DNA from 3 places in the Streptomyces sp. NPDC005803 genome. Region 3 is predicted to be linked to each of the others. Evidence: riboswitches for the same ligand, from Rfam matches in the RefSeq annotation. Region 3 holds a riboswitch; each other region holds the start of a gene.

Region 1 (9,484 bases), on a different contig from region 3:
CCTCGACGTGATCGTCATCGAGGCGAGCGGGCTCGCGGAACCCCAGGAACTCGTACGGATGCTCCTGGCCAGCGACAACCCGCACATCGTGTACGGGGGACTGGTCGAGGTGGTCGACGCCGCCGAGTTCGCGGCCACCCGGGAGCGTCACCCGGAGATCGACCGGCATCTCGCCGTCGCCGACCTCGTCGTGCTGAACAAGACGGACCGGGCCGGTGAGGAGGAGCAGGCACGCATCCGGGAGGCCGTCGCGGCGACCGGCAGCGGGGCGGCGGTCGTCACCGCCACGTACGGACGCGTCGACCCGGAGCTGCTCTTCGATCCGGCGTTGCGGCCCGACGCCGAGGAGAAGGCGCGTCAGCTCACTTTCGAGGACCTGTACCTGGAGGAGCGCGCGCAGGAGGCCGGCGAGGAGCACGGGGCCCATCTGCACACCGTCTACGAGAGCGTCGACTTCACCTCCGAGGTGCCGATGGACCCCCGTCGGCTGATGGAGTTCCTCGACTCCCGGCCCCGTGGCCTCTACCGGATCAAGGGCTTTGTCGACTTCGGTGCGGGCGACCCGGAACACGCGTACGCGGTGCACGCCGTCGGCAGGTTCCTGCGGTTCGCCCCCAGGCCCTGGACACGCGGCGAGCCGCGCCTGACCCAGCTCGTGCTGATCGGTTCCGGCATCGACGCCGAGGCCCTCGGCAAGGAGCTGGAAGCCTGCCGCGCCCCGGGGCCGAAAACGGCGCAGGACGCCGCACACGAGCGGTCCATGTGGGGCGTCCTGCGGTACGTGCGGGAGCCCGGCGACGACGCATAGGGCGCGCCGGCGCCGGGCCTGCGGCCTACACGGGGCCGGCGATCACCGCGACCGGGCTCTCCAGCGGTGTGCCCGAACCGTCGCGTCGCGGATCGGGCTCGGGCAGCGAGGCCGGGGTGCCGTTCTTCTGCGCCGCCCTGGCCGGCGTCGCACCGGCCCAGGCGAACACCAGCACGTCCTCGCCCTTCAGGAACCGCTGACAGCGCACCCCGCCGGTGGCCCTGCCCTTGCGCGGGTACTGGTCGAACGGCGTGAGCTTGCACGTCAGCACCGAATCGTCCAGCGTGCCGTGCGAACCCGCGACCGTGAACACCATGGCGTCCACCGCAGGGTCCACCGCGGCGAACGAGAGCACCTCCGCCCCGTCCGCGAGCTTGACGCCCGCCATACCGCCGGCCGGACGCCCCTGCGGGCGCACCTGGGCGGCCGGGTAGCGCAGCAGCTGCGCGTCCGAGGTGATGAAGACCAGGTCCTCCTCACCGGTGCGCAGCTCCGCAGCGCCGACGATCCGGTCACCGGCCTTGAGGGTGATGACCTCCAGCTCGTCCTTGTTGGCCGGGTAATCGGGCACCACGCGCTTCACGACTCCCTGCAGGGTGCCGATCGCCAGCCCCGGCGAGGACTCGTCGAGCGTGGTGAGGCAGACGACCTCCTCGTCCGCCTCCAGCGTGAGGAACTCTCCGACCATCGCCCCGCCCGACAGGTTGGGCGCCGCATGGGTGTCCGGCAGCTGGGGCAGGTCGATCACCGCGAGCCGCAACAGCCGCCCGGTGGACGTCACCACGCCGATGTCGCCGCGCGCCGTGGCGGGCACCGCCGACACGATCACGTCATGCTTGGCCCGCTTGGCGTCCTCGGCGAAGACGATCGGGTCGTCGTTGGCCGTACGCGCCAGCAGACCGGTCGAGGACAGCAGGACCCGGCACGGGTCGTCCGCCACCTCCAGCGGCACCGAGGCGACCTGCGAACCGGCCGACTCCAGCAGCACCGTGCGCCGGTCGGTGCCGAACTTCTTCGCGACCACCGCCAGTTCCGTGGAGACGAGCTTGCGCAGTTCGGTGTCCGATTCGAGGATCGCGGTCAGCTCGGCGATCTCGGCGTCGAGGCGGTCGCGCTCGCTCTCCAGCTCGATCCGGTCGAACCGGGTCAGCCGGCGCAGCGGGGTGTCCAGGATGTACTGCGTCTGGATCTCGCTCAGCGAGAAGCGCTCCATGAGCCGCTCCTTCGCCTGGGCCGAATTGTCGCTCGACCGGATCAGCCGGATGACCTCGTCGATGTCGACCAGGGCGACGAGGAGGCCTTCGACCAGGTGAAGCCGGTTGCGGCGCTTGGTCCGGCGGAACTCGCTGCGCCGGCGCACCACGTCGAAGCGGTGGTCGAGGTAGACCTCCAGGAGCTCCTTGAGGCCCAGCGTGAGCGGCTGTCCGTCGACCAGCGCCACGTTGTTGATGCCGAAGGACTCCTCCATCGGCGTCAGCTTGTAGAGCTGCTCCAGCACGGCCTCGGGGACGAAGCCGTTCTTGATCTCGATGACCAGACGCAGTCCGTGCGAACGGTCGGTGAGGTCCTTGACGTCGGCGATGCCCTGGAGCTTCTTCGCCGAGACCAGGTCCTTGATCTTGCCGATCACCTTCTCCGGGCCGACGGTGAAGGGCAGTTCCGTGACGACCAGGCCCTTGCGGCGCGCCGTGACGTTCTCGACAGCGACGGTGGAGCGGATCTTGAACGAACCGCGCCCGGCCGCGTAGGCATCCTTGATGCCGCCGAGGCCCACGATCCGGCCGCCGGTCGGCAGGTCGGGGCCCGGGACGAACCGCATCAGGGTCTCCAGGTCCGCGCCCGGATGCTTGATCAGGTGCCGGGCGGCGGCGATCACCTCGCCCAGGTTGTGCGGCGGCATGTTCGTGGCCATGCCGACGGCGATCCCGGTCGCCCCGTTGACCAGGAGGTTCGGATACGCGGCCGGGAGAACGACCGGCTCCTGCTCCTGGCCGTCGTAGTTCGACTGGAAGGCGACGGTGTCCTCGTCGATCGACTCCGTCATCAGCGACGTCGCGTCGGCCATCCGGCACTCGGTGTACCGCATGGCGGCCGGCGGGTCGTCGTTGCCGAGCGAGCCGAAGTTACCGTGCCCGTCCACGAGGGGGAGCCGCATGGAGAACGGCTGCGCCATCCGCACCAGCGCGTCGTAGATCGACGCGTCACCGTGCGGGTGCAACTTGCCCATGACCTCGCCGACCACGCGGGCGCACTTCACGAAGCCGCGGTCCGGGCGCAGGCCCATCTCGTTCATCTGGTACACGATGCGGCGGTGCACCGGCTTCATGCCGTCACGGGCGTCCGGCAGGGCCCGTGAGTAGATCACCGAGTACGCGTACTCGAGGAAGGAGCCCTGCATTTCGTCGACGACGTCGATGTCGAGGATGTTCTCCTCGAAGTCGACCGGCGGCGGGGTCTTGGTGCTGCGGCGGGCCATCGCGGCTGCGACTCCTTCACGGATTCTGTTCGGGCAACCTCAGGTTCTGACGCGCACCATTGTGGACCGCCCCACTGACAACCCGGACCTCGACCCGTCCCAAAGGGCGTTCTCCACCCGTCCCGAAGCGGTCAGGACGCTCTTTCCCGCGAACTTTCGCGGCACGGGAACTTCGCCAGGTGTCGGTGCGCTTGCTTACAGTGGCAGGTCTCGCACCACATCCAGTATCGCGATCGAAGGGACGTACATGCCCATGGGTCACACGGCCACAGCCCAGGCCGGCTCCGGCGGCTTGACAGCGACCGAGCACCGTCTGGCCAACGGCCTGCGCGTGGTGCTCTCCGAGGACCATCTGACCCCGGTCGCCGCGGTGTGCCTCTGGTACGACGTCGGTTCGCGCCACGAGGTCAAGGGACGCACCGGTCTGGCTCACCTCTTCGAGCACCTGATGTTCCAGGGCTCCGGCCAGGTCAAGGGGAACGGTCACTTCGAACTGGTGCAGGGCGCCGGCGGGTCCCTCAACGGCACCACCAGCTTCGAGCGGACCAACTACTTCGAGACGATGCCGACGCACCAGCTGGAGCTGGCCCTGTGGCTCGAGGCCGACCGGATGGGCTCGCTGCTCGCCGCGCTCGACGAGGAGTCCATGGAGAACCAGCGCGACGTCGTCAAGAACGAGCGCCGCCAGCGGTACGACAACGTCCCCTACGGCACCGCGTTCGAGAGGCTGACGGCGCTCGCCTACCCGGAGGGCCACCCGTACCACCACACCCCGATCGGCTCGATGGCCGACCTGGACGCCGCGACACTCGAAGACGCGCGGACCTTCTTCCGCACGTACTACGCGCCCAACAACGCGGTGCTCTCCGTCGTCGGCGACATCGACCCCGAGCAGACGCTCGCCTGGATCGAGAAGTACTTCGGCACCATCCCCTCGCACGACGGCAAGCAGCCGCCGCGCGACGGCGCGCTGCCCGAGATCATGGGCGGCCAGCTGCGCGAGGAGGTCCGTGAGGAGGTACCGGCGCGTGCGCTGATGGCCGCCTACCGGCTGCCGCACGACGGCACGCGTGAGTGCGACGCCGCGGACCTCGCGCTGACCGTGCTGGGCGGCGGCGAGTCGTCCCGGCTGCACAACCGCCTGGTCCGCCGCGACCGGACGGCCGTCGCGGCCGGATTCGGGCTGCTGCGGCTCGCGGGCGCGCCCTCGCTCGGCTGGCTGGACGTCAAGACGTCCGGCGGGGTCGAGGTCGCGCAGATCGAGACCGCGGTCGACGAGGAGCTGGCCCGGTTCGCCGAGGAGGGCCCCACCCCCGAGGAAATGGAGCGCGCGCAGGCACAGTTGGAGCGCGAGTGGCTGGACCGCCTCGGTACGGTCGCGGGCCGCGCCGACGAACTGTGCCGGTTCGCCGTGCTGTTCGGTGACCCGCAGCTCGCGCTGACCGCCGTGCACCGGGTGCTCGACGTGACCGCGGAGGAGGTCAAGGCGGCCGCCAGGGCCCAGCTGCGGCCCGACAACCGGGCGGTGCTGGTCTACGAGCCGGTCGAGCCCGCCGAGGCCGCCGAAGAGGCGGACGCCGCCACCGACACCGACGCGCACGAAGGAGCGGACAAGTGACCGACGCTGCCGCGACGGGAGTTTCGATGGAGTACCACCCGCAGCCCGCCCCGGGTGTGGCCAGGCCCTGGGCCTTCCCCGCGCCCGAGCGCGGCTCCCTGCCCAACGGCCTCACGGTCCTGCGCTGCCACCGCCCCGGCCAGCAGGTCGTCGCCGTCGAGATCTTCCTCGACGCCCCGCTGGACGCCGAGCCCGAGGGTCTGGACGGGGTCGCCACGATCATGTCGCGTGCCCTGTCCGAGGGCACCGACAAGCAGAGCGCCGAGGAGTTCGCCGCCGAACTGGAGCGGTGCGGCGCCACCCTGGACGCCCACGCCGACCACCCCGGCGTCCGGGTCTCCCTGGAGGTTCCGGCCTCCCGGCTGGCCAAGGCCCTCGGGCTCGTGGCCGAGGCGCTGCGGGCGCCGGCCTTCGCCGACAGCGAGATCGAGCGGCTGGTGGGCAACCGGCTGGACGAGATCCCGCACGAGCAGGCCAACCCGGCCCGGCGCGCCGCGAAGCAGCTCTCCAAGGAGCTCTTCCCGGCCACGGCCCGCATGTCGCGCCCGCGCCAGGGCACCGAGGAGACCGTGGCCCGGATCGACTCCGCGGCCGTGCGCGCCTTCTACGACGCCCACGTCCGCCCGTCCACCGCGACCGCGGTGGTGGTCGGCGACCTCACGGGCATCGACCTGGACGCGCTGCTCGCCGAGACCGTCGGCGACTGGTCGGGCAACACCGCCCAGCCGCGGCCCGTCCCCCCGATCACCGCCGACGACGCGGGCCGTGTGGTGATCGTGGACCGCCCCGGCGCGGTGCAGACGCAGCTGCTGATCGGCCGGATCGGCGCCGACCGGCACGACAGCGTCTGGCCGGCCCAGGTGCTCGGCACCTACTGCCTCGGCGGCACGCTCACCTCCCGGCTCGACCGGGTGCTGCGCGAGGAGAAGGGCTACACCTACGGCGTGCGGGCCTTCGCCCAGGTGCTGCGCTCCTCGGCCCCGGGCTCCGCCTCCGGTGCGACGGGCGCCGCGATGCTCGCCATCAGCGGCTCCGTGGACACGGAGTCCACCGGTCCGGCGCTGGAGGACCTGTGGAAGGTCCTGCGCACGCTGGCGGCCGAAGGGCTGACGGACGCCGAGCGGGAGACGGCCGTGCAGAACCTCGTGGGGGTCGCCCCGCTGAAGTTCGAGACGGCGGCCTCCGTCGCGGGCACCCTCGCCGACCAGGTGGAGCAGCACCTCCCGGACGACTACCAGGCGCAGTTGTACGCGCGCCTCGCGGAGACCGGCACGGTCGAGGCGACCGCGGCCGTGGTCAGCGCCTTCCCGGAAGACCGGCTGGTCACGGTCCTGGTCGGCGACGCCTCGCAGATCGCGGAGCCCGTCAGGGCGCTGGGCATCGGTGAGGTGTCGGTCGTCACCGGCTGACGGTCCTTTCGCCTGATACCGGGGCGAAGGGGAAGACCCTGGCGGGGTGAACCCCGCCAGGGTCTTTCCATTTGCCCGCTTTGCGGGAGAGGTTGCCCGTCTGCCCTGTGGGATGCGCTACAAAACGCCCTGTCCGTTTGGTGGGGGGAAGTGCCCCCGTTTAGCGTCGTCTCCGCTGTCCGTCACTCGTATGCCGCATCCGCGACGTACCGGGCAGCCATCGCCGAGTCCCCGTCAGGCGCGAGCCTGGGGAGCCGGGGACCCACGCAGTCCCTGGGGTGAATCGGATGCCCGTGCCTCGTCCGAGGCCGGGGGATCCGTAGGAGACCTTCCTGCTCCGAACCCGTCAGCTAACCCGGTAGGCGAGAAGGAAGGAAAGGACCAGCCACTTCATGGCGTTCACCCGTGCCACCGGGAAGCACCGTGCCCCGGGCCGTCTGACGCGCAACGGCGCGAGGGCCGTCGGCATCGCGACCCTGGCCACCACCGGCGTCATCGGCGGGCTGGCCTCCCCGGCCCTCGCCGCGGACACCGAGACCCCCTCCGTCGTCGACACCGGCCTCACCCAGGTCATCGCCATCGAGGACGACCTCGCCGACCGGATCGACGCACAGGCCGACGCGCAGCAGCACCAGGCCGACGTCGCCGAGGAGAAGGCCGAAGCGGCGAAGAAGGCCGAAGCGAAGAAGAAGGCCGAGGCGGAGGCGAAGGCGAAGGCCGCCGCCCGCGCCAAGGAGGCCCGCGAGAGCGCCTCCCGCGCCGCCCGCTCGGCCGAGCGCGCCCGGCTCGGCTCCTTCCAGCTCCCGGTCGCCGGTTCGTACGTGAGCACCGGCTACAAGTCCAGCGGCTCGCTCTGGTCCTCCGGCAGCCACTCAGGCATCGACTTCCACGCCGCGTCCGGCAGTTCCGTCGTCGCCGTCGGCGCCGGCACGGTCGTCGAGGCCGGCTGGGGCGGGGCGTACGGCAACAACATCGTGCTGCGGATGACGGACGGCACGTACACCCAGTACGGCCACCTCTCCTCGATCGGCGTGTCCGTCGGCCAGAGCGTCGGCGGCGGCCAGCAGATCGGCCTCTCCGGTTCCACCGGCAACTCGACCGGCCCGCACCTCCACTTCGAGGCCCGCACCACGCCCTCGTACGGCTCCGACATGGACCCGGTCGCCTACCTGCGCGCCCACGGCGTCTCCGTCTGACCGCCCCGAAGACCCCACGGCGAAGGCCCCGGCGACACGCCGGGGCCTTCGCCGTGTCGGCGTACCGCACCGGTCTTTGCCGGCCGTCCGCGAACGGCCGGCGACCAAAAGATATTCATGAATTTCCACCCGCCGTCGGAAATGCGACCGCATTGCAATAGAGTCGCAGGACAGGCGTCGATCGGCCGCGCGCTGCGGGGATTAAGGCGGAGGTTCGGACATGCGCATTCCGGCGCATTCGGTATGCACGGCAATCCGTGACGACATCGTCTCGGGCGTCTTCGAACGCGGTAGCCGGCTCACCGAGGAGGTGCTCGCACGTCGATACGGGGTTTCCCGCGTTCCGGTGAGGGAAGCGCTGCGCACCCTGGAGTCCGAGGGGTTCGTGGTCACCCGCAGACACGCCGGAGCGTGTGTCGCCGAGCCCACCGAGCAGGAGGCGGCCGACCTCCTGGAGGTCCGGATGCTGCTGGAGCCGCTCGGCGCGGCCCGTGCCGCCCACCGCCGTACGGACGCGCACCTCAAGGTGTTGCGCGGCCTGGTCAGGCTCGGTCAGGAGCGCGCCCGCCGGGGGGAGGGCGAGGATCTGCGCTCCCTGGGCGGGTGGTTCCACGAGACGCTCGCGCAGGCCTCGGGCAGTCCCGGCCTGATCGCGCTGCTCACGCAACTCCGGCACAAGACCGCGTGGATGTACGAGGTCGAGCACCCGGCCCGTCCGGGCGACACCTGGGCCGAGCACGGGGCGATCGTGGACGCCGTGGCGCGGGGCGACGCGGAGAGGGCGAGAACCCTGACCGCCCACCATGCCGAGCGGGCCACCGCCGCGCACCGGCTGCGCCGCCCCGGCCGGCCGGATGCCGCCGCTGTCCGCACCGGCCGGGTGAGGAGTTCGCAACATGCCGTAAACACCCCGAGTGGCCGGCATTAACAATTGCGCCGTATACAAAGAATAAGAATTCCGCGGGGCTTTCTTTCCGCTGCCCGAATTGGCTGGGGGAGCGTGCGCGTCGCCGGACTGCCCGGGCCCCTTTATGCGGAGAAGTGAGCGCACGTGCGTAAAGGTGTGCGCGCAGACGAAAGAGCCGCGGCCCCGGGTCAAGGGTGCCGCGGCTCTCGCGCGTGCGTTCCAGCGGTCGTGACCGAAGGGTCAGACGGTCTCCGGAAGCTCCTCGAGCCCCTCGGTGACCAGCTTGGCCAGACGGTCCAGAGCGGCTTCGGCGTTGTCCGCGTCGGACGCGAGCACGATCTCCTCGCCGCCCTGCGCACCCAGGCCGAGCACCGCGAGCATGGAGGCCGCGTTCACCGGGTTGCCGTCGGCCTTGGCGATGGTGACGGGGACGCCGGAAGCCGTCGCGGCACGGACGAAGATGGAAGCGGGGCGGGCGTGCAGGCCCTCGGCCCAACCGACGTTGACGCGGCGCTCAGCCATGGTTCTGCCCTTCACGAATCAATGGTTGTCTAGACCAGTCTCTCATGCAGTGCGCGGTGCTCCGGCCGACCCGCGGACCGCTCTCCACCCGCGCCCCGCCGTCGTCCGGCCCCCCTCAGACTGCCCCGGCCCCAGCCCTCACGCGACCGCTGACCGAGCCGTAGGCTTTGCCCATGCACCCCTCTCCGGAGCAGAGTCCGCATCACACCTACCCCGCTCACTGGGAGGCGGACGTGGTGCTCCGCGACGGCGGCACCGCACGCATCCGGCCCATCACCACGGACGACGCCGAGCGGCTGGTCAGCTTCTACGAGCAGGTCTCCGACGAGTCGAAGTACTACCGCTTCTTCGCTCCCTATCCCCGGCTCTCCGCCAAGGACGTCCACCGCTTCACCCATCACGACTACGTCGACCGGGTGGGCCTGGCCGTCATGGTGGGCGGCGAGTTCATCGCCACCGTCCGCTACGACCGGATCAACGCGCAGGGCAGGCCGGCCTCCGCACCCGCCGACGAGGCCGAGGTCGCCTTCCTGGTCCAGGACGCGCAT
Region 2 (9,484 bases), on a different contig from region 3:
GAGGCGGCGGGCGGCAGCTGGCGCGAGGCGCTGGCCGTGTGCGAGAGGGCTGCCGCCGCCTTCCCCGACACGTTGTGCGTGGGAGTCGACCTGCTGCCCGCCACCGGCTGGCGGCGCTTCGCCGTGGGAGAGGTCAACGCCTTCGGCGATCTGCTGCCGGGACTCACCGGGCTGCCCGGCAGCGGAGCAGAGGGCCTGGACACCTACGCGGCGCAGGTCGCCGCCGTACTGAACCGAGCAAGGAACCACCGTGTCAGCGCATCCTGAGTCATCCTCCGACGTCATGGACGCCGTCGGCCCCGACATGAGCGAGGTCGTGGGCAGCCACGATCTGCTGCTCGTCACCCTGGACACCCTGCGGTACGACGTCGCGGCGGAGCTGGCCGCCGCCGGGCGCATCCCGAATCTGGCCCGGCATCTGCCGGACGGCCGCTGGGAGAAGCGGCATGCCCCGGGGAGCTTCACCTATGCGTCGCACCAGGCGATCTTCGCCGGGTTCCTGCCCACGCCGGCCGCCCCCGGGCCGCACCCCCGGCTGTTCGCCGCACGGTTCGCCGGCAGTGAGACCACGGCGGAACGCACGTTCGTCTTCGACGAACCCGACCTGGTCTCGGCGCTCGCCGGGGCCGGATACCGCACGGTGTGCATCGGCGGGGTCGGGTTCTTCAACCAGCGGGCGCCGCTCGGCTCGGTGCTGCCCGGACTGTTCCAGGAGGCGCACTGGGAGCCGGAGTTCGGCGTGGCCTCACCCACCTCGTTCGAGGCGCAGGTGGCCCGCGCCGAGCAGGTCGTCGCGGGACTTCCGGCCGGTCAGCGGCTGTTCCTGTTCGTCAACGTGTCGGCGCTGCACCAGCCGAACTGGTTCCACCGGCCCGGCGCGACCCGCGACGCGGGCGACAGCCGCGCCACCCACGCGGCCGCACTGGAGTACGTGGACGCCCACATCGGCCGTCTCTTCGCCGCCGCGAGCAGCCGCCGCCGCGCCTTCGCCGTCGTCTGCTCCGACCATGGCACGGCGTACGGCGACGACGGCTACACCGGGCACCGGCTCGGTCACGAGTGCGTCTGGACCGTTCCGTACGCACACTTCTTCCTGGAACCGGGGGCCACGGCACGATGACCGGTCTGCACACCACTCGCCCGTACCAGAGCTACGTCTACGCCTATCCGCACAAGACGGCCTACGGCCGGCTCGCCGGGCAGCCCGGCGGACGGCCCGCGCTGAGCGACCTGTGGGCGGGCGAGAACAAGGACGCGCTCTCGCTCTACCTCCACATACCCTTCTGCGAGGTCCGCTGCGGTTTCTGCAATCTCTTCACCCGGGTCGGCGCGCCCGACGAGCTCACCACCCGCTATCTCGACGCCCTGGACCGGCAGGCGACCGCCGTACGGGACGCGCTGGGGGACGGGGAACCGGTGCGCTTCGCCGCCGCCGCGTTCGGCGGCGGGACGCCCACCTTCCTGAACGCCGGCGAGCTGGAGCGGCTGTGCGACATCGCGGAGAAGCGCATGGGCGCCGATCTGCGGTCCGTGCCGCTGTCCGTCGAGACCTCGCCGTCGACCGCGACGGCCGACCGGCTGGCGGTCCTCGCCGACCGGGGGGCGACCAGGATCAGCATCGGTGTGCAGAGCTTCGTGGAGGCCGAGGCCCGCGCGGCGGTCCGCCCGCAGCGCCGCGCCGACGTCGAAGCGGCCCTGGGCCTGATCAGGGAGAGCCGCGTCCCGGTCCTCAACATCGACCTGATCTACGGCATCGACGGCCAGACCGAGCGGAGCTGGCGCACCTCGCTGGACGCGGCACTCGCGTGGCGGCCTGAGGAGTTGTACCTCTACCCGCTCTACGTCCGGCCGCTGACCGGCCTGGGCAGGCTCGGGGCCGCTGCCGAGGCCGCTGCGGACGCCGCCTGGGACGAGCAGCGGCTGCGGCTGTACCGGGCGGGCCGCGACCACCTCCTCACCCATGGCTACGAGCAGGTGTCGATGCGGATGTTCCGCCGCGCCGACGCCCCGCGGAGCGACGGCCCCGACGACTACGCCTGCCAGACCGACGGCATGATCGGCCTGGGCTGCGGCGCCCGCTCGTACACCTCGCGGCTGCACTACTCCTTCGACTACGCGGTGGAGATGCGCGAGGTGCGGGCGATCATCGACGGCTACACGGCCGCCGAGGACTTCTCGCATGCCGAGGTGGGCCGGTTCACCGACGGCGACGAGGCCCGCCGCCGTCATCTCCTGCAGTCCGTCCTGCAGGCCGGGGGACTGCGCGTGTCCGAGTACCGCGAGCGCTTCGGTACGGCCCCGGACGAGGACTTCCCCGAGGAGCTCGCCCGGTTCGAGGGCCGGGGCTGGCTCGACGGGGAGGCGGCGGCCGCCGGCCGGCTGCGCCTGTCGCCCGAGGGTCTCGCCCACTCGGACGCCGTGGGTCCCGACCTCTTCTCCCCCGCCGTACGGGCCGCGATGGCCGCGTACCAGCTGAAGTGAGCCCCGTATGGACCTGACGATCCTCTACCGCGGCCCGCTCGCCTCGTGCGACTACGACTGCCCGTACTGTCCGTTCGCCAAGCGGCGCGACAGCGGGGAGCAGCTGCGGGCCGACCGGGACGCGCTGGAGCGCTTCACCGCGTGGGCCGCGGAGCAGACCGACGACCGGATCTCGGTGCTGTTCACCCCGTGGGGCGAGGGGCTGGTCCGCTCCTGGTACCGCCGGGCGGTGGTCGAGCTGGCCCGGCTGCCGCACGTGCGCCGGGTGGCGATCCAGACGAACCTCAGCGGCCGTACGCGGTGGCTGGCGGAGGCGGGCGCCGAGTGCCGCGACAAGATCGCGCTCTGGTGCACGTACCACCCCGGCCAGACACCCTACGAGCGGTTCCTCGGCCGGTGCGGGGAGCTGGTCTCGCTGGGCGTCCGCCACAGCGTGGGTGTGGTCGGGCTCGACGGTCATCTCGCCGAGGCACGGCGGCTGCGGGCGGCCCTTCCCGAGGAGGTCTACCTCTGGGTCAACGCCGCCGAGGGCCACACCTATACGGACGAGGAGGCGGACCGGTGGACCCTGATCGACCCGCTGTTCCCGTACAGCCGCCACCCGCACCGCTCGGCGGGTCTGCCCTGCCGGACGGGTGAGTCGGTGATCTCGGTGGACGGTGACGGCACGGTGCGCCGCTGCCACTTCGTCCGCGCCGAGCTCGGCAATCTCTACGACGGCAGCTACCGCGCGGCCCTGGGCCCCCGGGCCTGTCCGCTCGCGGTCTGCGACTGCCACATCGGGTACGTGCACCTGGAGACGCTGCCGCTGTACGACGTCTTCGCCGGCGGGGTACTGGAACGCGTACCGGCCCTGCCGCTGTCCCCGGTCGCCGTGGCCGGCGCTCCGGGCGGCTGAGGACAGCGGGCTGCTCAGAGCGGCAGCAGGTCGGGCCGCTTGGCCTCCACGTGGTCCCCCGAGGACTCGCCGCGCAGCCGCCGTCCGATCCACGGGACCAGGTACTCGCGTGCCCAGTGGATGTCGTCGCGCCGTACTTCGAGCGTGCCGCGCTGTACCTGCGGCGGCCACTCCTGATCCGGGTCGGCGGGCACGTCGAGGCCGAGGACCTGGGCGGCGCGCAGCGCGACCCGGGTGTGTCCCTCGGGCGACAGGTGCAGCCGGTCGTTGTCCCACGCCCGCCTGTCCTGGACCGAGCGCAGGGACCAGAGGTCGAGGACCGGGCAGTCGTAGCGGTCGGCGATGGACCGGACATGGGCGGTATAGGTGGCGATCTTGCCGCGCAGATGGCGCAGCACGGGAACGTTGCGGGTGTCGAAGCCGGTGGTGACCATGACGGTGCCGACCGACCGGGTCAGGTCGGCGACCGCGCGCTCGAAGCGCTCGGCCACGTCGTCGGGGTCGGTGCCCGGCCGGATGATGTCGTTGCCGCCGGCGCAGAAGGTCACCAGATCCGGGGCGAGTTCCTTGGCGCGCGGCACCTGTTCCTCGACTATCTGGTCGAGGAGGCGTCCTCGTACGGCGAGATTGGCGTATCTGAAGTTCTCGTGCGCGGATCCTGCGCCGCCCGTCGTCGCCTCGGGGTCCGGGAGCTGGTCCGCGAGGAGTACCGCGAACCGGTCCGCCCAGCCGACGAAGGTTCCGCCCGGGCCGGGATCACCGACTCCCTCGGTGAAGCTGTCGCCGATCGCCGCGTACGACCCGATGACGCCCCGTCGGTTGATGACGCCCTGCTGGATGTTGTTCGAATCGTCTGCCACAAGGGCATATCCTGCACCGCCGAATGTGACCTACGCGACCGTAATACGGGGTTGACGGGTGGTGAGATAGACCACCCGGTCAGTTTTTGGTAAAGGGGGAATAAGAATGTCCGGCACCAGGGGACGCCCCCTGGTGCCGGACACATACGGCGGAGGGGCGGCGCGCCGCCGCGCACCGCCCCTCCGTGTATCGCTCAGCTCCCGGTCACCGGACCGGGACCGGTGTCACCTGGATCAGACGTAGATCCCGTGCGACGCCAGGTAGGCGATCGGGTCGATGTCCGAGCCGTACGCCGGGCCCGTGCGGACCTCGAAGTGGAGGTGCGGGCCGGTGGCGTTGCCGGTGGCGCCGGACAGGCCGACCTGCTGGCCCGCGGTCACGGTCTGGCCGGCCGAGACGGAGAGCGAGGACATGTGGCCGTACTGCGAGTAGTGGCCGTCGGCGTGCTTGATGACGACCTCGTTGCCGTAGGCGCCACCCCAGCCGGCGGTGACGACGGTGCCGGAGGTGATCGCCTTCACGCTCGTGCCGGTCGCGACGGGGAAGTCGATGCCGGTGTGGCTGCCGCTGGACCAGTTGGAGCCGGAGGCGCGGTAGGCGGTGGTGTGGTTGCCCGGGACCGGGTGGACGTAACCGGAGTCGTTGCTCTGGGCCGCCGGGGCCGAGGTCTCCTCGGACGCCGTGGCGTCGGAGGACGAGGAGGACGAGTCGGCGGCCGTGGAGGCCTTCGTCTCGGTCTTCTGGGCCGGGGCCTTCGACGGGGCCTTCGTCGAGGTGGAGGTGGTCGAGGCGTGGCCCCAGGCCTTGCCGCCGAGGGTCAGCTTCATACCCGGGAAGATCAGGCTCGGGTCGTCGCCGACGACCTTGCGGTTGTCCTGGTACAGCTTGTGCCAGCCGCCCTTGAGCTTGTGCTCGGCAGCGATCTTCGACAGGTAGTCGCCGGAGACGACGGTGTACGTCTCGGTACCGGCCTGCGTCTTCGCGACCTGCTTGGCCGGGGTGGCGTGCGTGGCGGCCGACTGCGAGGCGGCGGGGGCGGCCTGCTCCGCGGCGTTGGCGCCGGTGGCACCGAGCAGCGGAAGCGCGATCACGGCGCCGCCGGCGCTCGCGGCGACGACGCCGCGGGCGATGGTGCCGGCCTTGGGACGACGGTGCTTACCCGAGATGGGCATGAAGGTTTTCCTCTCCGGCGCCTGCGAGGTGAGCTGTCGGGTTCGGACTGGAGATGTCCGGTCGCGGCGGACGCGACTTCACCCCGAGCCGGCCGGATTCCCGGTCGGCGGCTTACCTGGTTCCCCCGCTCCTGCCACGCGGTGAGTGGGTGCGAATTCCGGGCGGCGGCAGGATTAGGCGGTCCGTCCGGATTGCAGCGAACGTAAGCGAGCCGGGACGGCGGAAACAAGCCACGAGTTCTCCGCGGGATTCCGCACCGGAAAGCCGGCGCGGAATTCCGGTCACACTCCGTGGATTACGGATCTTGGCTTTCCGCGCGGTGCTTGGAATACCCATCGGGCGCACCGCCACACACCGTCACGGATATGATCCCGCTCACGAGAAGGTGATCATCTCCCCTGCGATCAGGGCATGTTCGGATAAAAGGAGCTATTCGGACATGTCATGCCCGCCGCCCCTTCCGCATCGGCTCACCCACCGGACCGGCCCCCTCCCCGCCGGGCCCGCACACCCTTCGCGGGGCCCGAAGTGCGGGCGTGACCAAGATGATTGCCCGAGGAATCGATGTCGTATCGTCACGAGAGTGGTCCCGCGGGCGACACGCGCCGGCGGCAGAGCCTCCAGGAGTGACCGTGACGCAGCAGCTGCCGCAGACCCCGTCGACGGAACCCGAACTGGCGGGTGTCCGCAATTTCCGTGACGTGGGCGGGCTGCCCACCTCGGACGGCCGCCGGGTGCGGTACGGACGGCTCTACCGCAGTGGTCACCTGGCGCACGCCACGGCCGAGGACACCGCGTTCCTCGCCGGTCTCGGCCTCCACACGGTCTTCGACTTCCGCAACGTGGCCGACCACAAGCTGGACGGCCTGGACGTGGAGCTGCCGGGCGTGCGCAATGTGAGCATCCCGCTGAGCGACCCGGCGGACGGCGCGGAGTTCTGGCGGATGGTGCGCGACGGCGACATGGACGAACTGCGGTCGATCCTGGCCGACGGCAAGGGCTCCCGCCGCATGATCGCCTCCTACCGCCGGACCATCCTGGACCGCACGGCCGAGCACAGCCGGGTTCTGCACGCCCTGGCCGAGGACAGCGTGCCCGCCCTGATGCACTGCGCCGCCGGCAAGGACCGCGCGGGGCTCTCGATCGCGGTGTCCCTGCTCGCCGTCGGCGTCGAGCGCGAGGCCATCGAGGCCGACTACCTCAAGTCGAACGACGCGCACCGCCGCTACAGGATCCGCCGCAGCGACACCTCCCCCGCCGGAATGTCGCCCGAGGTGATGGAGCTGCTCAATCCGCTCTTCGGCGCCCACCCCGACTACCTGGCCGCCGCCTTCGCCACCATCGACGAGACCTGGGGCAGCACCGACCGCTACCTCGCCGAGGGTCTGAAGATCACCCCGGAGACGCGGGAGCGACTGCGCGAGCGCCTGCTCGACGAGATCTGAGCGGCCGGCCGGCGCCCCCGGCTACTGGTTGTGCATCCCCACGGCGAACAGCAGGTAGAGGAAACCCGCGACGACGTGCCCGGCCACCAGGTAGGCGAAGAGCCTGATGACGAGCCCGCGGGGCATCTTCTTCTCCTGCGGGTCGTAGTTCTTGGGCCGGGCGGGGCTGAGCGGGTCGTAGTTCTCGGAATCGGACATGACAGGTCCTTTCAGGCGGGCCGGTGGGCGGGCCGGTGGCCGGGTGGGCGGGCCGGCGACACGCAGCCGGCCCGGGCGGCGCCTCAGCGACGGTGGATCCCACTGCCGAGACACAGCTCGGCGGCGGGGCTCTGCAGCAGGGTGTGGACGAAGAGCAGCTCGGCGCCGTCCCGGTCCGGGGCCGCGATCCGGTGCGGGGTGAGCGAGTCGAAGTGCGCGCTGTCCCCGGGGGCGAGGTCGTGGACCGTGTCCCCGAGGGTCACCCTGAGATGTCCGGCCAGGACGTACAGCCACTCCTCGCCGGGATGGACGCGGACCAGGTCGCCCTGGGCGCCGTGCGGGACACGCACCCGCAGGGCCTGCATCGCCCGGCCGGAGCCGCCGGCCTGCTGGTACATCCAGCCGTCGGCCTCGGCGCCCTCGAACCTGCGGCCGCGGACGATCGCGTCCCGTTCCGGGGGTATCTCACCGAGCAGCTCGGAGACCGTCGTACCGTAGATCCTGGCGAGCCCGAGCAGCATCGGCAGCGAGGGCTGGCGCCGGCCCGTCTCGAGCCGGGACAGGTGGGCGGGCGACAGCCCGGCCCGCAGGGCGGCGGTCTCCAGGGTGAGACCACGGCTGCGGCGCAGATCGCGCAGGCGTGGCGCGACCCCGGGCAGCTCGTCGGCCACCCCTCCTTCTGGAGGTTTCATACCTCCATTGGGCCAGGACCTTTCCTGGGAGGCAAATTTCTTGCCTCCCAGGCAAAAGCCTCGGCGAGCCCGGTGCGCGGCTCCCTCCGCTCAGCGGTTGGCGACGGCCTGCTTCACCAGGGTCCGCCCGAAGTCCCACATCAGTCCGCCGCCGCTGTGCGCGTCGTCCATCACGGCCGTGAACGCGCTCACGAAACGGTCCACGTCCGCCTCGTCGATCACCAGGGGCGGGATCAGCTTGATCACTTCGAGGTGGTCACCGGAGACCTGGGTCAGGATCCGGTGCTTCTGGAGCAGCGGAACGACCACCATCTGCGCGAAGAGCCCCTTGCGGGCCGCCTGCAGCATGGTCCAGCGGCTGCGCAGTTTCAGCGAGCTCGGCCGGCCGAACTCGATGCCGATCATCAGCCCTCGCCCGCGCACCTCGTGGAGCAGTTCGTACCCGTCGACCAGCACGGCCAGCCGTTCGCGCAGCAGGTCACCGGTGCGGCGCGCGTTCGCCACCGTCTCCTCATCCTCCATCACGGCGAGAACCGCGAGCCCGGCCGCCATCGCCTGGGCGTTGGAGCCGAAGCTCGCGGAGTGGACCAGCACCCGGTCCATCGAGGAGTAGACGCGCTTGAAGATCCAGTCCTTGCCGAGGGTCGCCCCGACGGGCACGTAGCCGCCGGAGAGCGCCTTGGCGACGCAGACCAGATCGGGTTCCACGCCTTCCTCGTGCTGGTACGCGTAGAAGTCACCGGTCCTGCCCAGGCCGGTCTGCACCTCGTCCGCGATGAGCAGTGCCTTGTGCTTGTGCAGCAGCTCCTGGGCTGCTCGCAGGAAGCCGGGCGGCGAGGCGTGCACGCCCTTGCCCTGGATCGGTTCGACGACGAGCCCCGCTACGTCGCCGCGCTTCAGCTCGCGCCGCAGGGCGTCGAGGTCACCGAGCGCGATGGCGGTGTCGGGCAGCAGCGGGGCGAAGCCGTCCCGGAAGCCGTCCTCGCCGTTGACCGAGAGCGAGCCGGTGGTCAGCCCGTGGAAGGCGTGCGTGCAGTACAGAATCCTCGGCTTCCCGGTGGCGTACCTGGCGAACTTGAGGGCCGTCTCCACCGCCTCCGTGCCGCTGTTGCCGAAGAAGACCCGGTCCAGGTGCGGGCTGTGCGTGAGCAGCTTCTCGGCCAGCAGGCCCGGCAGGGGCTGGCAGTCGAACCGGGTGAGGTCGGCGAGCGAGGCGTCCAGGACGTCGTGGAGCGCCTTGCGTACGACGGGGTGGTGGCGGCCGAGACCCATCACGCCGAAACCGGCGAGCATGTCCAGGTAGTCGTTGCCCTCCGCGTCCCAGAAGTGCGCGCCCTCGGCCCGTTCGTAGACCTTGTCGAAGCCGATGGTGTGCAGCATGCGCGGAAGCTGGTGGTTGAGGTGCTTCGTGTGCAGCTCGTAGCGTTCGGCGCCGCGTTCCGCGAGGAGCCGCGCCAGATCGAAGCCCTTGGGCTCGTCGTCCTTCATGCCCCGCTCTCCTTGTGCCCGTTGTGCGGGCCGTCCGGCCCCTTGTCCGCGGCCGCGTCCCGGGCGGCCGGCACGGCGCTGATCCGGCTCGCGATCTCGACCGGGGTGAGGCCGATGTCGGCCAGTACCTCGGCCCGTTTGCCGTGGGCGAGGAACTGGTCGGGGATGCCGAACGTCCGCAGCGGTACGTCGACCCCGGCGTCCCGCAGCGCCTGTCCCACGGCCCAGCCGACGCCTCCCGCACGGCT
Region 3 (9,484 bases):
CCTGCTCGAATTCGAGGGCGACGGCGGCGAGTTCCTGAAGGTTCTCGATCCGGGTCTCGTCCTGAGGGTCGGTGGACGCCTGGAGTTCGGCGAGGTAGCCCGTACGCTCCAGCACCGCTTCCAGCACCACGGCCGGCCCCGCACCGGACTCGACGATGGTGCGGAGCTCCTCCATCAGCGTGTTGAACCGCTTGACGGCGTTCGCGGAGCGGGCCGCCATGCCGTACGCCTCGTCGACGCGGCGCAGCGCCTGCGGGAAGGTGATCTTCTCGCGCAGGGACAGGGCGTCGATCATCGCCTCGGCGCGGTCGCCGATGCCGCGCTTGGGCACGTTCAGGATGCGCCGCAGCGGGACGGTGTCCTCGGGGTTGGCGAGGACGCGGAGGTAGGCCAGGACGTCGCGGACCTCCTTGCGCTCGTAGAAGCGCACCCCGCCGACGACCTTGTAGGGCAGGCCGACGCGGATGAAGATCTCCTCGAAGACACGGGACTGCGCGTTCGTCCGGTAGAAGATCGCCACGTCGCCGGCCTTGGCGTCGCCCGCGTCGGTCAGCCGGTCGATCTCGTCGGCGACGAACTGCGCCTCGTCGTGCTCGGTGTCCGCGACGTATCCGGTGATGCGGGCACCGGTGCCGGCGTTGGTCCAGAGGTTCTTCGGGCGGCGACTCTCGTTGCGCTCGATGACCGCGTTGGCCGCGGACAGGATCGTCTGCGTGGAGCGGTAGTTCTGCTCCAGCAGGATCGTGGTCGCGTCGGGGTAGTCCTCCTCGAACTGGAGGATGTTGCGGATCGTCGCGCCGCGGAAGGCGTAGATCGACTGGTCCGCGTCACCCACCACGCAGAGCTCGGCGGGGGCGTTCTCCGGGCCGGACGGGCCGACCAGTTCCCGTACGAGCGTGTACTGGGCGTGGTTGGTGTCCTGGTACTCGTCGACCAGGACGTGCCGGAAGCGGCGGCGGTAGTGCTCGGCGACGTCGGGGAACGCCTGGAGCAGGTGGACCGTCGTCATGATGATGTCGTCGAAGTCCAGCGCGTTGGCCTCGCGCAGCCGGGACTGGTACAGCGCGTAGGCCTGGGCGAGGGTCTTCTCGAAACCGTCCGCCGCCTGGCCGGCGAAGGTCTCCTCGTCGATCAGTTCGTTCTTCAGGTTCGAGACCTTCGCCGTGAACGACTTCGGCGGGTAGCGCTTCGGGTCGAGGTCCAGGTCGCGGCAGACCAGGGCCATGAGGCGCTTGGAGTCGGCGGCGTCGTAGATCGAGAACGAGGAGGTGAAGCCGAGCTTCTTCGACTCGCGGCGCAGGATGCGTACGCACGCGCTGTGGAAGGTCATGACCCACATGGCGTTGGCCCGCGGTCCGACGAGCTGCTCGACGCGCTCCTTCATCTCGCCGGCGGCCTTGTTGGTGAAGGTGATCGCCAGGATCTGGCCCGGGTGCGTCCCGCGCTCGGCCAGCAGGTGCGCGATGCGGTGGGTCAGGACACGGGTCTTGCCCGACCCGGCGCCGGCGACGATGAGCAGCGGGGACCCGGCGTGCACGACGGCCGCGCGCTGTTCGGTGTTCAGCCCGTCGAGCAGCGCGGCCGCGTCGATGACCGGGCGGTGGGCCCCGTCGCGGTAGTACGCGTCGCGGGGCGGCGGGGGCCCGTCGAAAACGCCCGCGAAGAGGCCCTCCGGCACCGCTTCGGGTGCGGAGTCCTCGGGGGGCGGCGGGGGCCCTTCCTCCGTGTGCTGGAGGCCGGCCAGGAAACTGTCGTCAAAGAGGCTGCTCATCGCTGTCCGAGTCTAGGGCTCCGCACTGACACTCCGGGGCCGAGTGACGAACCCCGCACCGGCGGCCGGGCACCGAGAGCGATCCGGGGTCTACGGTGCGTGGACGTCCGCCGGTCCCCGCCCGCCCGCCTTCGCTCCGATCCGTACAGGTCACGAAAATGTATCGGGCATATCGAACATCAACCTTCACAGCGGCACCATGAGTTGGCTAGCGTGCTCGTCCGGGCGGCCCGTACCCCCAGAGGCGATCCACGCCGACCGGGCGTCCACGCCGAATCCGGGCTGCCCGCAGGGAAGTCCGGAACCGGGGACCCACACGCATCACCGGGGTGAATCGGTCCACGTCCCCCACCAGGACCGTAGGGCAGCCTTCCGTTCCGCCCGAACCCGACAGCTAACCCGGTAGGCGGTCCACGGAAGGAGATGCCGGCCTTGGCGTCGCATCGCAAACCGCGCACCCTGGTGCGCAGCACCGGCCCCGCCGTCGGGCTCACGACGGCCGCGCTGGCGTCGGTGACCCTGCTGTCCACGCAGAGCGCACTGGCCGCCCCGGCGCCCAAGCCCAGCATCGAGGACGTGCAGAAGAAGGTCGACGACCTCTACCGGCAGGCAGGCACCGCGACCCAGCAGTACAACCAGGCGAAGGAGGCGACGGCCGAGCAGCGCTCCAAGGTGGACACGCTGCTGGACGATGTGGCCCGGCGCACCGAGAAGCTGAACGAGGCGCGCAGGACGCTCGGCACGTACGCCGCCGCCCAGTACCGCGGCGGCGCCCTGGCCCCGACCGCCACCTTCTTCCTGGCCGACGACCCGCAGTCGTTCTTCGACCAGACCCACCTCATGGACCGGATGACCGAGCGCCAGACGCGGGCCGTGTCGGACTTCCGTACGCAGCAGGCGAAGGCTTCCGAGCAGCGGGCCGAGGCCGTGGCGAGCCTGGAGACCCTCACCGAGTCGCAGGCGACCCTGCGCACCAGCAAGCAGAGCGTCCAGACGAAGCTGTCCCAGGCCCGCGGCCTGCTGTCGAAACTGACCGCCGAGGAGAAGGCGCGCCTGGCCGAGCTGGAGCGCAAGAAGGAGGCGGAGGCCGAGCGCAAGGCGGCGGAGCTGGCGAAGAAGCAGGCCGCCGCGAAGAAGGCCGAGGCCGACCGCAAGGCGGAGGAGGGCGCGAAGGAGACCGGCAGCGGCACGGGAACCGGTACGGGCTCCGGTTCCGGTGCGGACGCCGGCGCCTCGACCAAGGCCGCGACGGTCATGGCGTTCGCCCGGGCGCAGCTCGGCAAGCCGTACGTCTGGGGGGCGACCGGCCCGGCCTCGTACGACTGCTCGGGGCTCACCCAGGCGGCGTGGAAGGCGGCCGGCGTCGACATACCGCGGACCACCTGGGACCAGGTGAACGTCGGCACCCGGATCGCCACGGAGGATCTGCAACCCGGTGACCTGGTCTTCTTCTACGACGACATCAGCCACGTCGGCATCTACAAGGGCGACGGCATGATGATCCACGCGCCGAAGCCGGGAGCGAACGTGCGCGAGGAGTCGATCTACTACATGCCGATCTACGGGAGCGTGCGGCCGGGCTGAAGCCGGTCGGCCCACGTCGCGTGGACGCCGCTGCCCGGACCCTCGCGGGTCCGGGCAGCGGCGTTCGCCCCCGCTCAGGTCCAGAGCGTGGCGATGAAGATGTTGACGACCGTCAGTCCGCCGACCGTCGCGAAGAGGCCCTTGTCGACCTTCTCGTCGTCGCGCTTGACGTAGACGAGCGCGAGGATCACGACGAGGATCAGCAGCTTGATGCCGATCTTCACGTTGTTCACGGGGTGGTCGTCGGCCTGGTCGAGGCCGACCAGCGCCACTCCGGTGACCAGCATGGTCAGCGCTCCGTGCAGCATCGCCGGGACGAATCGCGCCGTGCCGGCCCCCATCGCCTTCATCTGGGTGAGGAATCCGCCCAGCAGAGAGGCGATGCCGATGATGTGCAGGGCGACGAAGACATCGATGAGTACACGCATGGCTCCGCAGCCTAGCCGCGGCCTTGTCGGCACTCGGCGGCCAGGTGAGGCTTAGTGGCACCTGACCACGGGATGCACCAATTGCCTGGTCTGGTGCCATTTTTCCGATCGTCCGGCGACAACGCAACGCCAAATTCACACAATAAGCGCCATGACAACTCTTTCTCCTGGCCCGGGCTTAGCGTCCCATCCAGGTGGCCGGCACACCGCCGATCCGCACCCGGACGGCGTTCCCGGTCACCCCGCCGGGGCTCCGGCGGCGGGCCGCTCCCCCTGTTGGCGGCCCGCCGCCGGGCCGGGCGGGCCCGTCGGTAGACCCCGGCGGGCCGTCGACAGGAAGGACGCCCGCCCTCGTGGCAGCGCACCGGAAACCCAAGCAGCGCCCGTACACCGGCTCTGCTGCCCGCACCGCAGCGACGCTCGCCTTCGCCGGGGCCGCGACCGCTGCCGCGTTGCCGGGGGCCGCGCACGCCGATCCGGCACCGACCGCCGCCCAGGTGAGGGCCGAGGTGGACCGGCTGTACCGGGAGGCGGAGGTCGCCACCGAGCGGTACAACGGCGCCAAGGTGAAGGCCACCGCCGCCGAGAAGTCCGTGGACGCCCTGCGCGACGAGGCCGCCCGCAGGACCGAGCGGCTCAACGCCGCCCGCGACAGGCTGGGTTCCTACGCCGCGGCCCAGTACCGGTCCGGCGGCCTCGACCCCGCCGTGCAGCTGGTGCTCTCCTCGGACCCCGACCAGTACCTCCAGCGCGCCTCGTACGTGGAGCGGGCCGGTGAGCGCCGCGCCACCGAGGTCCGCGCCGTGCAGCGCCAGGTCGCGGACGTGGCCCAGGTGCGCGCCGAGGCCGCCGGCCGGCTGAGCGAACTCGCCACGCGCCAGGCCGCCCTGAAGGAGCACAAGGCCACGGTCCGCGCCAGACTCGCCGAGGCACGGCGGCTGCTGGCCCGCCTCACGCCCGCCGAGCGCGCCTCCTACGACGCCTCGGAGGGCGGCCGTGGCGGCGCCCACGCCGACCGCAGCGCCCCGCGCGGCTCCGTCCAGGCACCCAACGCCCGCGCCGCCGAGGCGGTCGCCTTCGCGTACACGGCCCTGGGCAAGCCGTACGTCTGGGGCGCCACCGGACCCTCCTCGTTCGACTGCTCCGGCCTCACCCAGGCCGCCTACCGCTCCGCGGGTGTCTCGCTCCCCCGGACCACGTACACGCAGATCGCCGCCGGCCGGCGCGTATCACGCTCCGAACTCGAGCCGGGGGACCTGGTGTTCTTCTACTCGGGCATCAGCCACGTGGGCCTCTACATCGGCAACGGCCAGATGATCCACGCCCCGCGCCCGGGAGCCCCCGTCCGCGTGGCGCCGATCGACCAGATGCCCTTCGCGGGAGCGACCCGGGTGGCATAGGCTCCGGGCTTTCGATCCGGAACGGCCCTGAGGACACCCGCACATGCCCATGGACGTCGACGTCCAGACCCATGCCCGTACGCTCACGCTCCGCTCCCCGGACCACGTCCGGGTGGGCCCCTTCGTGATGCGTTACAACCCCGACTGGTCCATCAAGTACGCCAATTACGCGATCCCCGACCAGGGTGCCGAGCCGACGGCGGCCGAACTCGACGCCCTGACAGCGGCCTTCCGCGAACGGGACCGGATGCCGCGTCTGGAGTTCCTTCCCGCCTGGGCCCCCGCCGTCGAACCGGCGCTGCTGGCCGCGGGGTTCACGGTGGAGAACCGCGCCCCTCTCCTGGCCTGCGCCCCCGGGGAGCTGCTGCCGCCGAAGCCGGTGGAAGGCCTGGTGATGGCGGAGCCCGTCACGGACGCGGAGTTCGAGTCCGCCGCCCTCGTCCAGCACCTGGGTTACGGCGGGACGGGCGAACCCGAGGGCGGCGAGGTGAAATGGCTGCGCACCGCCGCAGCCGGTGGCGGGGTCGCCGCCCTCGCCACGTTCGAGGGCGCCCCGGCGGGCGCGGGCGGCTGCTCGGTGCCGGTCGACGGGCTCAGTGAGCTGGCCGGGCTCGCCGTCGCGGCGGACTTCCGCCGCCGGGGCATCGGGGCGGCCCTCTCCGCCCATCTGACGGAGACCGCGTTCGCCCGGGGCTGCCGGGTGGTCTGGCTGGAGCCGGGCGACGCCGAGGTGGAGCGGATCTACGCGAGCATCGGCTACCGCCGGATCGGCGAGAAGCTGAACATCTCGCTCGACCCGGAACGCGAGGGCCTCTGACGCCAAGGCCTCTGACGCGAAGGCGCCCGCCCGCACGAAGGCCCCTCACGCGCACGTGCCGAACCGCGCGAAGGCCCCTGACGCCAGGGCGCCTTCGCGCGGGCGGCCGGCTCAGACCAGCCGTCGCGCCGTCGCCCACCGCGTGAGCTCGTGCCGGTTGGAGAGCTGGAGCTTGCGCAGCACCGCCGAGACGTGCGACTCGACCGTCTTCACCGAGATGAACAGCTGCTTGGCGATCTCCTTGTACGCGTATCCCCGGGCGATCAGCCGCAGCACCTCGCGCTCGCGCTGCGTCAGCCGGTCGAGGTCCTCGTCGACCGGGGGCGCGTCCGTGGAGGCGAAGGCGTCGAGGACGAAGCCGGCCAGCCGGGGCGAGAAGACCGCGTCACCGTCCTGGACCCGGAAGACCGAGTCGACGAGGTCGGCGCCGGTGATGGTCTTGGTGACGTAACCGCGGGCGCCGCCGCGGATGACGCCGATGACGTCCTCCGCGGCGTCCGAGACGGACAGCGCCAGGAAGCGCACCGGGTTCTCCGCCGCGCCCATGAACGGGGCGCAGCGGCGCAGCACCTCGACGCCGCCGCCGCCGGGGAGGTGGACGTCGAGGAGGACGACCTCGGGGCGGGTCGCCGTGATGACGGTGACCGCCTGGTCGACGTCGGCGGCCTCGCCCACGACCTCGACGCCGGTCTCCTCGGTGCGGCCGATCTCGGCCTGCACCCCGGTGCGGAACATCCGGTGGTCGTCGACGAGCACGACTCGTACCCGGCGCTCCGGGCCCTCGTGGCCCCCGGTCGCCTCAGTGGTCCCGTTCATCGCTCGTCCTCTCCATCTCCAGCTCGACTTCCGTGCCCCCGCCGGGCACCGAACGCAGCCGTGCGTTACCGCCGTTGCGCTGCATCCGGCCGATGATTGATTCTCGTACGCCCATTCTGTCCCCCGGTACCGCGTCCAGGTCGAAGCCCGGGCCCCGGTCGCGCACCGAGACGAAGACCGTGCGGCCCTCGACCTCCGCGAAGACCTGGACGGCGCCGCCCTCGCCACCGTACTTGGCGGCGTTGACCATCGCCTCGCGCGCTGCCTGCATCTGTGCGGTCAGCTTCTCGTCGAGCGGGCAGTCGCCGACGACGACGACCTCCAGCGGGACGCCGTGCTTGTCCTCCACCTCGGCCGCGGCGCGTTTGACGGCCTCGGCCAGGGTCTCCGGCTCGTCGTCCTCGTCCTTGCCGGTGCCCTCGGGGTTGTACAGCCAGTTGCGCAGCTCGCGTTCCTGGGCGCGGGCCAGCCTGCGGACCTCGCCCGGCTCCTCGGCGTTGCGCTGGATCAGGGTGAGGGTGTGGAGCACCGAGTCGTGGACGTGGGCGGCGACCTCGGCGCGTTCCTGGGCCCTGATGCGCATCAGGCGTTCCTCGGACAGGTCCTGGCTCATGCGGACGAGCCAGGGACCGGCCAGCAGGGCGATGCCGGTGAGCACGGCGATGGCCGCGGTGATGACGTTGCCCAGCTGGGCGGCCGAGCCGCGTACGACCATGAATCCGGCGAGGCCGAGGCCCACCAGGGCGACCCCGGCCAGTCCCCGGGCCAGGTGCAGGACCTGGCGGCGGCTGCCGACGTCCATCCAGCGGGCGCGGCGGGCGTTGTCGGCCTGCCGCCACACCAGGACGGAGCCGGCGCCGATCAGCAGGATCGGCCAGATGTAGCGGTCGGCCTTGCCGCCCATGTCGACGTTGCCGACGAAGATCAGGGCGCCGATGAACAGCGCGACGAGGGCGAAGACCTGGCCCTTGTCGGGCTTGCGGAGTCTGCGGGTGCCGTCGGGGGCGGTCTCGAAGACCGAGCGCGGGCTGTCCACGCCGCCGACCCCGAGCGGGACGACGATCCAGAACACGGCGTACAGGAGCGCGCCGAGGCCGTCCGAGAGGAACAGGCCGAGGAAGACGATCCGCACCCAGGCGACCGGCAGGCCGAGGTGTCCGGCCAGTCCGCGTGCGACGCCGCCGAGCAGCCGCCCGTCGGCGCTGCGGTACAGCTTGCGCTGGGGCGGCTCCTCCGGGTCGGGGGCGAGGGAGCTGGCGGCTCGGGGCGTGGCGGCTGGCATGACCCGATCGTCACACGTCCGCGGGGGCGGTGGCATCAGGGTCGGCCCCCAGTTCCACCCTGAGACCGGCCGCGGCGGGATGCGGGCCCCTCAGGGTCGGCCGGACCAATATCAGGGAACGGCCAGGGTCGGGGCGGGTGCCGGAAGGGACCGGGGCCCGTCACCATGGAGCCATGACCGTTCCCCAGGATGCGCCGCCCGGCGCCGTACCGCCCCCCGGGCCCGTACCGCAGCTGCGCCGCAGCTCGCGGCAGAAGGTGGTGGCCGGGGTGTGCGGCGGGCTCGGCCGGTACTGCAACGTCGATCCGGTGATCTTCCGGATCGTGCTCGGCGTGCTCTCCGTGACCGGCGGCCTCGGGCTGATCTTCTACGGCTTCGCGTGGCTGCTGATCCCCTCCGAGGGCGAGGAGGAGAACGAGGCGCGCCGGCTGCTGTCGGGCCGGGTCGAGGGGGCGTCGCTCATCGCGGTGCTCTGCGCGCTGATCGGCTGCGGTCTCTTCCTGTCCATGCTGGGCAACAGCGGCACGCTGGCGTTCTCCGCGATGCTCTCGGTCGCGGTCATCGGCTTCACCGTCTGGACGCAGCACCGCAGGACGGCCGATCCGCAGGAGCGGGCGCATCCGGCGGCCGACCGGGCGGTGTCGGACGCGCCGCCCGAGGTGAAGGCGCCGCCGAAGCCGTCGGGCCCGTCGTGGTGGCGCGACCCGATCGTCAAGGACGGGACCACGGGGCCGGCCGGTGCGGGCTATCTGTGGGGGCCGCCGGACGCCGTGCTCGACGGGCAGGAGCAGGGGGCGCGCCGGGCGACGGCGAACGCCCCGTTCCGCCCGCCGCAGCGGTCGCGGGAGGTGCGGGGGCCGCGGTCCATCGCCGGTCTCGTCTTCGTCGGCGCGATGGTGGCGGCCGGTCTGGGCACGGGTCTGAGCTGGGACTCCCATCCGCTCGGTACGAGCGTGCAGATCGGCCTGGCCGCCGCGCTCGCGGTCTTCGGGGCGGGGATGCTGATCAGCGCCTTCGCGGGCCGGACCGGATTCGGCACGCTCCTGCTGGCGATGATCACGGCGGGCCTGCTCGCGGGAGCGTCCGCGCTGCCCAAGGACATCACCACGCACTGGGTGCGCGAGGAGTGGCGGCCGGCGTCGGTCGCCGCGGTGCAGCCGCGCTACCAACTGGGCTCCGGTCAGGCGAAGCTGGACCTCACCCGGGTCGCCGTGCCCGAGGGGGACACGGTGCGGGCCCAGGTGGAGGTCGGTGCGGGCCGGGTCGTCGTGCACGTGCCGAAGGCGGCCACCGTGAAGGTGGACGCCCGGGCCGGTCTCGGCGACATCACCCTGCCGGGAGACCGGCGCCAGAGCGATGTGGACATCCGCCCCTCGCAGAACGAGC

The links. Region 3 has a riboswitch for cyclic di-AMP ahead of ABZ454_RS24720 (NlpC/P60 family protein). Riboswitches for the same ligand answer to the same signal wherever they lie in the genome.
Region 1: it holds a riboswitch for cyclic di-AMP, as region 3 does, so the genes downstream of both, ABZ454_RS15455 (M23 family metallopeptidase) here and ABZ454_RS24720 (NlpC/P60 family protein) in region 3, are expected to answer to the same signal.
Region 2: it holds a riboswitch for cyclic di-AMP, as region 3 does, so the genes downstream of both, ABZ454_RS27720 (LysM peptidoglycan-binding domain-containing M23 family metallopeptidase) here and ABZ454_RS24720 (NlpC/P60 family protein) in region 3, are expected to answer to the same signal.

The regions. Positions count from the first base shown of each region.
Region 1 covers NZ_JBEXXO010000009.1:174,321-183,804, reverse strand. The annotation lists gene ABZ454_RS15475 (GTP-binding protein) at 1-808, shown strand, start outside; gene ABZ454_RS15470 (DNA topoisomerase IV subunit A) at 834-3,284, opposite strand; gene ABZ454_RS15465 (pitrilysin family protein) at 3,532-4,902, shown strand; gene ABZ454_RS15460 (pitrilysin family protein) at 4,929-6,311, shown strand; cyclic di-AMP (ydaO/yuaA leader) riboswitch at 6,523-6,690, shown strand; gene ABZ454_RS15455 (M23 family metallopeptidase) at 6,704-7,507, shown strand; gene ABZ454_RS15450 (GntR family transcriptional regulator) at 7,728-8,435, shown strand; gene ABZ454_RS15445 (HPr family phosphocarrier protein) at 8,655-8,936, opposite strand; gene ABZ454_RS15440 (GNAT family N-acetyltransferase) at 9,110-9,484, shown strand, end outside.
Region 2 covers NZ_JBEXXO010000021.1:169,020-178,503, forward strand. The annotation lists gene ABZ454_RS27695 (STM4014 family protein) at 1-267, shown strand, start outside; gene ABZ454_RS27700 (STM4013/SEN3800 family hydrolase) at 305-1,120, shown strand; gene ABZ454_RS27705 (STM4012 family radical SAM protein) at 1,117-2,481, shown strand; gene ABZ454_RS27710 (STM4011 family radical SAM protein) at 2,489-3,379, shown strand; gene ABZ454_RS27715 (SGNH/GDSL hydrolase family protein) at 3,394-4,239, opposite strand; gene ABZ454_RS27720 (LysM peptidoglycan-binding domain-containing M23 family metallopeptidase) at 4,474-5,412, opposite strand; cyclic di-AMP (ydaO/yuaA leader) riboswitch at 5,418-5,570, opposite strand; gene ABZ454_RS27725 (tyrosine-protein phosphatase) at 6,046-6,858, shown strand; gene ABZ454_RS27730 (DUF6126 family protein) at 6,880-7,056, opposite strand; gene ABZ454_RS27735 (XRE family transcriptional regulator) at 7,140-7,748, opposite strand; gene ABZ454_RS27740 (aspartate aminotransferase family protein) at 7,839-9,236, opposite strand; gene dxs (1-deoxy-D-xylulose-5-phosphate synthase) at 9,233-9,484, opposite strand, start outside.
Region 3 covers NZ_JBEXXO010000018.1:72,046-81,529, reverse strand. The annotation lists gene pcrA (DNA helicase PcrA) at 1-1,771, opposite strand, end outside; cyclic di-AMP (ydaO/yuaA leader) riboswitch at 2,031-2,196, shown strand; gene ABZ454_RS24720 (NlpC/P60 family protein) at 2,195-3,355, shown strand; gene ABZ454_RS24715 (hypothetical protein) at 3,430-3,783, opposite strand; gene ABZ454_RS24710 (NlpC/P60 family protein) at 4,137-5,183, shown strand; gene ABZ454_RS24705 (GNAT family N-acetyltransferase) at 5,227-6,000, shown strand; gene ABZ454_RS24700 (response regulator transcription factor) at 6,112-6,816, opposite strand; gene ABZ454_RS24695 (PspC domain-containing protein) at 6,800-8,098, opposite strand; gene ABZ454_RS24690 (PspC domain-containing protein) at 8,272-9,484, shown strand, end outside.